DNA from 4 places in the Bradyrhizobium sp. Bra78 genome. Region 4 is predicted to be linked to each of the others. Evidence: predicted binding sites of a transcription regulator. Region 4 holds the regulator's gene; each other region holds the start of a gene.
What was found. The regulator PhoB, encoded in region 4, activates phosphate uptake and scavenging genes when phosphate is short. The targets are predictions, from matches to a motif close to TGTCATNNANCTGTCAT.
Positions count from the first base shown of each region.

Region 1: OC450_RS33135 (RNA degradosome polyphosphate kinase) is a predicted target of PhoB. The motif match lies at 1,059-1,075, and genes of this name have one in related genera.
Region 2: OC450_RS00125 (YdcH family protein) is a predicted target of PhoB. The motif match lies at 915-931, and genes of this name have one in related genera.
Region 3: OC450_RS17295 (UDP-2,3-diacylglucosamine diphosphatase) is a predicted target of PhoB. The motif match lies at 1,196-1,212, and genes of this name have one in related genera.

Region 1 covers NZ_JALJRE010000023.1:29,927-32,122, forward strand. The annotation lists gene OC450_RS33135 (RNA degradosome polyphosphate kinase) at 1-986, opposite strand, end outside; gene OC450_RS33140 (DnaA ATPase domain-containing protein) at 1,154-1,831, opposite strand; gene OC450_RS33145 (CDP-alcohol phosphatidyltransferase family protein) at 1,944-2,196, opposite strand, start outside.
Region 2 covers NZ_JALJRE010000001.1:21,366-23,561, reverse strand. The annotation lists gene OC450_RS00130 (NAD(P)/FAD-dependent oxidoreductase) at 1-442, shown strand, start outside; gene OC450_RS00125 (YdcH family protein) at 649-828, opposite strand; gene OC450_RS00120 (YdcH family protein) at 1,159-1,365, shown strand; gene OC450_RS00115 (hypothetical protein) at 1,483-1,701, shown strand; gene OC450_RS00110 (hypothetical protein) at 1,722-1,973, shown strand; gene OC450_RS00105 (GGDEF domain-containing protein) at 2,033-2,196, opposite strand, start outside.
Region 3 covers NZ_JALJRE010000007.1:66,807-69,002, forward strand. The annotation lists gene OC450_RS17290 (glycosyltransferase family 4 protein) at 1-358, opposite strand, end outside; gene OC450_RS17295 (UDP-2,3-diacylglucosamine diphosphatase) at 359-1,171, opposite strand; gene thiD (bifunctional hydroxymethylpyrimidine kinase/phosphomethylpyrimidine kinase) at 1,390-2,190, opposite strand.
Region 4 covers NZ_JALJRE010000024.1:28,154-30,349, forward strand. The annotation lists gene pstB (phosphate ABC transporter ATP-binding protein PstB) at 1-64, shown strand, start outside; gene phoU (phosphate signaling complex protein PhoU) at 76-792, shown strand; gene phoB (phosphate regulon transcriptional regulator PhoB) at 815-1,522, shown strand; gene OC450_RS33570 (GcrA family cell cycle regulator) at 1,654-2,166, opposite strand.

The DNA.
Region 1 (2,196 bases), on a different contig from region 4:
TCGAGATCGGGCCGGTCGAGGCGGGTGAGCTGCGAGAGCTCGTTCATGGCCAGCACACCGTCGACCAGGAACACCTCGTCGTCGGCTGCCGACAGCGCATGCTGTACGAAGTTGCGCAGCTCCTCCGGCATCTTGGCGTCGATCTCGAGCCGGATCACGGACCCGCGGCGGCGTCGCTTGAGTGCCGTCTCGAACAGGCGGACGAGATCCTCGGCCTCTTCCTCGATTTCGAGCTCGGAGTCTCGGATGATGCGGAAGGCGCCCTGGCCGTGCAGATTGTAGCCGGGGAACAGGCGGTTGATGAAGAGACCGGTCGCCTGCTCCAGCGAGATCAGGCGCACAACCTTGCCCTCGGTCGGCAGGCGGATGAAGCGGTCGATCTTGCCGGGCATGCGGATCAGCGCGTTCATCTGCTTGCCATCGGCGGCGCGCGTCAGTTGCAGCGCCATGGTGAAACCGAGGCTCGGGATGAACGGGAAGGGGTGGGCCGGATCGATCGCCAGCGGCGTCAGCAGTGGGAACACGTTGCTGAGGAAATAGTCCTCGATCCAGGTCCGCTCCGCCTTGGTGACCTCCTTGCCGTCGACCAGCGCGATGCCGACGCCGGCGAGCGTGCCGCGCAGGTCGGCCCAGATCGCCTGCTGGTCAGAGGCAAGCTGCGACACGGTCTGGTTGATGAGAATGAGCTGCTCGGACGGCGTCAGGCCATCGGGGCTGCGCTCGGCAATGCCCTCGCGCACCTGGGCCTTGATGCCGGCGACGCGGACCATGAAGAACTCATCGAGGTTATTCGCTGAAATCGACAGGAATCGCACCCGCTCCAGCACGGGATGGTTGGGATTGACCGATTCCTCCAGGACCCGGCGGTTGAAATGCAGCCAGGACAGCTCGCGATTGATGAACCGCTCGGGGCTTGATGCGATCACCGGCAGGCCCTCGGCTTCTGGGGCTTTTTCTTTAACTTCAGCAGCTTGCGCGGAGTCCATCAGAAGTCGGTCCATCCAGTTCGCCCCAATTTGCGACTACGCGCAAAACCGGCGGGAGCATGTGTTAGTGCGATGACGTTTCGATGACATTGATGTTCCGCTGCCGCGCCGCGTCAAGCCGCCTTGGTGTCGGAAGGACTTGGCGTCGGGGGTTTTCGCGTCGGAAGTCAGACATCCCGGAGCAGTTCGGCGGCCAAGGCCCGGGTGACCGGGCGACCGAGCCGCAAGGCCTCACTGTCGAGCAGTTCCACGGCCTGCCGGGCGGCGGCCGAAGACCGCTCCAGGCGGGTGGCGAGGTAGCTCACCACGCTCTCGTCCACCGCGAGCTGGCGGTCGGCGCAGAACTTGACGATCAGGCCGCGGAAGAGCTGGTCATCGGGCGGCAGCAGCGAGACGACCGGCACGGCGCGCAGGCGCGAGCGCAAGTCGCGGAGCTCGATCTGGAGCGACGCCGGCACCTCGCGTCCAGTGAAGAGGACGTAGGCGCCGTCCTCGCGGGCGAGGTTCATGAGGTGGAACATGGCCCGCTCGTCGAATTCCTTTTCCTTGAGATCCTGGACCACCAGCGCACCGGTGGCGAGCGCCCCCGGAACGGCTTCGGCGGTCAGCCCATTGGCCGCGGTCGAGCGGGCGCCGGCCTCCTCGGCCCATATCGCGGCTAGATGGCTCTTGCCGCTTCCTTCCGGACCGGCCAGCCACATGATCCGGTTCGGCCATTCCGGCCAGGCATCGATAAGGGCAAGACCGGCTTCGTTGGCGGGGCCTTCAAGGAAATTGTCCCGGCTCAGGCTCTCCGCATGCGGAAGCGAAAACGCCAATTGTCGGGGATGAACGCGGCCTGCCACGCTTGCTTTGCTCCGTGCCGGCGCGCCGGCTTCGTTTGAAGAGAATCGACGTAATCGAGCCGGAGTTGGCCTTTTGCGGGGCCGCATCCCGGCTCATCTGGCTTCGATCGTGCTACTTGGCCTCGATCGTGCTCATGTGCCGCAGCCACTCGACGAGGTACAGCGACACCGAGGAGAGCGTGAAGACCGTGACCAGGCCCATCAGGATTATATCATAGGGGCCGGGCTTGAAGCCAAAGGCGAGGGAAGCCAGCACCAACGCAGCGTACGCGACCTGGGCCGCCGTGTTGAGCTTCGACACCTTCGACGGCCTCATCTCGACCGGCTTGTCGAACAGCCAGGAGACGATCACCGCAGTGACGATC
Region 2 (2,196 bases), on a different contig from region 4:
GATTCCGCCGACCTATTTCGCCAAGGGAAACTACTTCAGCTGCAACGCCAGGGCGCCGTTCTCGCACCTGATCTATCCGGTGCCCGAGCCCGGCGGGCTAGGGGTGCATCTGACGCTGGACATGGCGGGGCAGGCACGCTTCGGCCCCGACGTCGAGTGGATCGAGACGATCGATTACGAGGTCGACCCGTCGCGCGCCGAGCGCTTCTACCCGGCGATCCGCAAATACTGGCCGACGCTGCCAGACGGCGCGCTGATGCCGAGCTATTCGGGCATCCGCCCGAAAATCGTGCCGCCGGCGGTGGCCACGCAGGATTTCCTGATGCAGGGCCCGCGCGATCACGGCGTCGAAGGCCTGATCAATCTGTTCGGCATCGAGTCCCCGGGACTGACATCATCGCTCGCGATCGCGGACCACGTCGCCGAGCTCGCGAATTCATAGAGCGCTTTCGAGCGAATTGGATACCGGTGCGCGGAGGGAACACACGTTCAAACCGAAGCTGGAGCCCCGTTCCGATTCCATCGGAAACGACTCTCGGCGCCGCGCAAAGATCCTTGCACGGTTCGAACCTTCCCGCAGGGATGAGCGCAACAACACTCACCCCTGCCTGAAAGGGTGCGATCAAACTCTACGCTGTTGCGGGGGTACTAGTGGAGCGTGTCGCCGTGCCTCAGACGCTCGATCTGATCCTTGACCAACAACTTCCGGCGCTTCAACTCAACAATTTGCAGGTCGTCTGTTGAAAGGTGCACGAGAGCTTCGTGCAATTCGTTTTCCAGAAGTTTGTGCTTCCGTTCCAATTCAACGAGATGTGCCTGAATTGTCATTCGAAACCTCCTCGGTAGGGGTGAACCTCAGGATTCGATCCGGACAAGGAAGTCTACATCACCGTTTCGTTCTGTCGATGGGTATCCGTCGTCGCAGCGTCATTTTTGAAAATTCATATGTAACGAACCGTGAGTAATGGAACCACACGGGAAAAATCCATGATATCAATGTGCTTGCGCGGTGCCGTAGCGAACCGCAGAAATATCTTGCGGGAGATCGGCGAGCAACGCTCGCAGATCGCTTGCGATCACCTCGCGCAAGGACGATAATTTCCACAGGGCATCCACAGCCTTAATCTCACGCCTTTCGGTTTTTCGGCCACCGCAGACATGACCAATGAAGACGAGCGCGAGCTCGAAGCCGAACTCGCCCGGTTGCAGCAGGAACACCGAGATCTCGATGCGGCGATCGATGCACTGCATCAATCGCCTGCCCCCGACCTGTTGCGGTTGCAGCGACTGAAGAAGCGCAAGCTGTTGTTGCGCGACCGTATCGCGTTCATCGAAGACCAGATCACGCCCGACATCATCGCCTGATCCACAGGGACAATTTTTGCGGCGGCTCGCCGCATGTGAATCCGCTTGACTCCAAAAGAACAAAATAAGAACATCCGGGAGCCCTACGCCCCCAGGAAACCGCCCAAGGAAAAGCAGATGCCGGCAACCGCCCTTCTCGACAACGGCCATTATGAACAAGCCTGCGATCAGGCGATCGCGATGTGCGACGGCAATCTTCGCAGCACCATCAAGGCGCTGATCATGGCCAATGAATATCTCGAGGCCGAACTCGAGGAATTGCAGGCGGCGATTTCCGCCGGCTGCATTCCGGAGACCTCGCGCAGCAAGATGCGGAGCAACAGCAGCGCCGCCTGATCCAAGCTCGGAGCAACGCCATGTCGGACGTGACCTACTACGTTGCAATGCCCTTCCTGATCGATACCGACGGATCGCCGGTGGCGGGCGCCGCCGAGGAATGCCAGAGCTCGACGGCCGCGTTGCGGCGCGCCGAGATCTTGTCGCGCGGTCCCGGCCACATCGGTGCCGTCGCGTTCAGCCGCAGCGGCGATCCGATGACCGGCGAATTCGGTGACGCCACGTTGCTGCGCAAATTCGGCAACGTGCCGGAAGACCTGGCCACGCTGTGAAGACCTGGCCACGCTGTGAAGGCCTGGCTACGCAGTGAATATCTGGCCACGCTGTAAGATCAGCTGCTGACCAGCCTGATCCGCGGCTCGTGCCGCCGGTGCGCCTTGCGCACATACATGGCGGCATCCGCCTCCTCCAGGGCGCGGCTCGCGTCTGACTGCGCCCCCAGCAGCGCGACGCCGGCGGAGGCGCCCGCGCTCACATGCTGACCGCGAAAGACGA
Region 3 (2,196 bases), on a different contig from region 4:
ATTCCGGAACCGGCACCCGGGCGCGGACGTATTCGGGGAAACGGGTGTGGAAGCTGGTCGTGAACGGCAGCTTGCGCTGGCGGCAATAGCGGCGAACCATCAGGCCGATCGGCCCTTCCGTCGCAATGTGGATGCTGTCGGGGCGCGCTTCCTCGATCAGCTTTGCGATTCGCGCCGGGCGCGGCATCGCGAGCCGGACGTCGCGGTAGCTCGGCATCGCGAAGGTGCGGAACGATTGCGGCGTCAAGAACGTGAATTCGACGCCAAAGCCCTTGGCGGCGTCAGCAAGCTTGGTCAGCGTCCGAACCACCCCGTTGACTTGCGGGTGCCAGGCGTCGGTCGCGACCAGGATGCGCATTCAGGCTGCCCTTGCTGCGACCTGCGGAACTTGTGACGGCTTCTGCACCTGATCAGCCCAGGTGATGATCTCGAAATGACCGTCGTCGTGCTCGACCAGCGCCGTGCAGCTCTCCACCCAGTCGCCGCAATTCATGTAGCGGATGCCGCCCTCGTCGCGGATCACGGCGTAGTGGATGTGGCCGCAGATCACGCCGTCGGCGTCGTGGCGCCGCGCTTCGGCGGCGAGCGCCTGCTCGAACGCGCCGATATAGTTGACCGCATTCTTGACCTTCTGCTTGGCCCATTGCGACAGCGACCAGTACGGCACCTTGAACATGCGCCGGAAGAAGTTGACGAAGCGATTCATCTGGATCGCGAAGTCGTAGGCCTTGTCGCCGAGATGGGCGAGCCAGCGCGCGTTCTGCACCACGAGGTCGAAGATGTCGCCGTGGATGACGAGATAGCGCTTGCCGTCGGCGCCGGTGTGGACGGTGTTCTCGACCACGTCGATGCCGCCGAAATGCGTGCCGTAGTAATTGCGCAGGAACTCGTCGTGATTGCCGGGGATGTAGATGACCTTGGCGCCCTTGCGTGCCTTGCGCAGCAGCTTCTGGACCAGGTCGTTATGCGATTGCGGCCAGTGCCAGCTCGATTTCAGCGCCCAGCCGTCGACGATGTCTCCGACGAGATAAATCGTATCGGCATCGTGGTAGCGCAGGAAGTCGAGCAGAAGGTCGGCTTGAGAACCGCGGGCTCCGAGATGAACGTCGGAGATGAACAAGGTGCGAAAGCGCCTTTCAGGGCTCTCGTCACTCACATCGTAACTTCCCATGCGACATGCCTGTAACAAGATCCCGTGACAGGGGGATGACCGATTGAACTTTTGAGGCACCCTCAGATACGAATCACGCCTTGCCTCGCCCTCCCCGCGAATATCAGTCGCATGCGACAATCAGGCGACATGAAGCGGCAATGGCTGCCCGCAAAAAGCCCGGGCCCCGTGGCCCTATTGGTTAACGGCAGCAGCCGTCGCGCCGCTCGGAGCCGGTCTCAGTAAAACTTGTGGAAATGATGGATCGGCCCGTGGCCGTGGCCGACGCCGAAGCGGTCGGCGGCCGCGATCGCGGCGCTGATCCAGGCCTTGGCGCTACGCACGGCGTGTTCGAGGTCCTCGCCTTTCGCCAGCCCCGCGGCGACCGCCGAGGACAGCGAGCAGCCGGTGCCATGGGTGTTGCGGGTGGCAATGCGCGGCGCGGCGAGCGCGATCGTGTTCTCGGCATCGACGAAATAGTCGATGCTCTCGGCGCCCTCGCCGTGCCCGCCCTTGATCAGGACCGCCCGGCAGCCCAGCGCCAGCAGCCGGCGCCCCTGGCTCTCGATCTCCGTCTCGCTTGCCGCGACCGCCTCGTCGAGCAGCGCCGCGGCCTCGGGCAGGTTGGGCGTGATCACCGAGGCCAGCGGCATCAGCTTCGTACGCAGGGCGTCGATGGCTTCGGACGCGAGCAGGCGATCACCCGACGTCGCCACCATCACGGGATCGAGCACGATATGCCGGGGCGCCCAGTGCGACAGCGCGGCTGCGATCGCATCGATGCTGGCGACCTGGGCCACCATGCCGATCTTGACCGCGCCGACGTCGAGATCGGAGAACACCGCGTCGATCTGCGCTGTGACGAACTCGGCGGGCACCGCGTGAATGCCAGTGACGCCGCGCGTGTTCTGCGCCGTCAACGCCGTGATGGCGGACGCGCCATAGACGCCGAGCGCGGCAAAGGTCTTGAGGTCAGCCTGGATGCCGGCGCCGCCGCTCGAATCGGAGCCGGCAATGGTGAGAGCGACAGGCGTCGTCATCGCCGG
Region 4 (2,196 bases):
CAAGATATTCACGTCGCCGACCGATCGGCGCACGCAGGACTACATCACCGGCCGGTTCGGCTGAGGAGACAGGACATGGGTTCCGAACATACCGCAAAGGCCTTCGACACCGACCTCCAGGAGCTCACTCGCCTGGTCGCCGAGATGGGCGGAATCGCAGAGCGCATGATCGTCGATTCCGTCGATGCGCTGATCCGCCGCGACGTCGCGCTCGGCCAGCGCGTCGTCGCCATCGACGTCGAGCTCGACGCGCTCCAGAAGAAGATCGAGGAGCGCGCCGTCCTCACCATTGCGCGCCGCCAGCCAATGGCGGTCGATCTGCGCGAGATCGTCGGCGCCATGCGCGTCGCGACCGATCTGGAGCGTATCGGCGACCTCGCCAAGAACATGGGTAAGCGCGTCGCGGCGCTGGAAACGGATTTTCATCCGCTCAAGCTGTTCCGCGGCCTCGAGCACATGACCGACCTCGTGCAGCAGCAGGTCAAGTCGGTGCTGGACGCCTATGCCGCGCACGATCTGCCGGCGGCGATGGCGGTGTGGAAGGGCGACGAGGAAGTCGATGCCATCTGCACCTCGCTGTTCCGCGAGCTTCTCACCTACATGATGGAGGATCCGCGCAACATCTCGTTCTGCATCCATTTGATGTTCTGCGCCAAGAATATCGAGCGCATCGGCGACCACGCCACCAATATCGCCGAGACCGTGTTCTACATGATCGAGGGCCAGGCGATCACCGACAAGCGGCCGAAGGGCGACATGACGAACTTCGCCACGACGGTTCCGAATACCTGATCACGCAAGGAGCGACGACACCATGGGCGCACGCATTATGGTGGTTGAGGACGAGGAAGCTCTCACCGAGCTTCTTCGCTACAACCTCGAAGGCGACGGCTATGACGTCGAGACGGTGATGCGCGGCGACGACGCCGACACCCGGCTCAAGGAGCACATCCCCGATCTCATCGTGCTCGACTGGATGCTGCCGGGTCTGTCCGGCATCGAGCTGTGCCGACGGCTGCGCACCCGGCCCGAGACCAAGCAGCTCCCGATCATCATGCTCACCGCGCGCGGCGAGGAGAGCGAGCGGGTGCGGGGTCTTGCGACCGGCGCCGACGATTACATCGTCAAGCCGTTTTCGGTGCCGGAGCTGCTGGCGCGGGTGAAGGGCCTCTTGCGGCGCGCAAGCCCGGAGCGGCTCGCCACCGTGCTCGCCTATGGCGACATCGAGCTCGATCGCGACAAGCGCCGCGTGGCGCGCTCCGGCCGGCCGATCGATCTCGGCCCGACCGAATATCGCCTCCTGGAGTTCTTCCTGGAGCATCCGGGCCGGGTGTTCTCGCGCGAGCAGCTGCTCGACAGCGTCTGGGGCCGCGACATCTACATCGACGAGCGCACGGTCGACGTGCATATCGGCCGCCTGCGCAAGCTGCTCAATCTCGGCCGCGAGCAGGACCCGATCCGCACCGTCCGCGGCGCCGGCTATGCGCTGGACGACCGTTTCGCGAAGGCGGAGCAGGCGTAAGTTCAGCCGCGAACAGGCAAGTAAAAAGCGCGCCGGGCGGCGCGCATTTCCATTTTTCGATCGTTCCGGTCCCTACTGCGCAATTGCGCGCTAGCTAGTTAGGCCGGGACGATGTCGTTTGGAGCCGGGCTTCAGCGCGGCCCCGGCTTCGCCGGTGCGCGCCGGCGATCCGCCGCGGGCTGATACGCCACGCGCGAGTGCTGGGCGCAATAGGGCAGGCCGGAGAGGGCCTTGCCGCCGCAGAAGAAGAAGTCCGGGCTCGAGGGATCGCCGACCGGCCAGTGGCAGGTCGCCTCGTTCAGCTCCAGCAGCGACAGCCGCTGGCTCATCGGCACCACGTTGTCGTAGGTGACCGGCTCAGCCTCCACCTCGACCTCGAAGGCCTGCGCCAGCGCGGTGTTGCCGCGCGAGATCGGACGGGTCACCCGCATCATGTGCTGCGCGGGACGCGCCTTGCGCGGCCGGGGCGCTGCGGAAGATGGGCTCTTGGCGCGGCCCGACAGGCCGAGCCTGTGCACTTTGCCGATCACGGCATTGCGGGTCACATTGCCGAGCTCAGCCGCGATCTGGCTGGCCGAAAGTCCGGCCTCCCAGAGCTTTTTCAGCTGCTCGACGCGATCATCGGACCAGGTCAAAACCGTCATTGCACCCTTTCCCTCGCTGCGCGCCAGCCA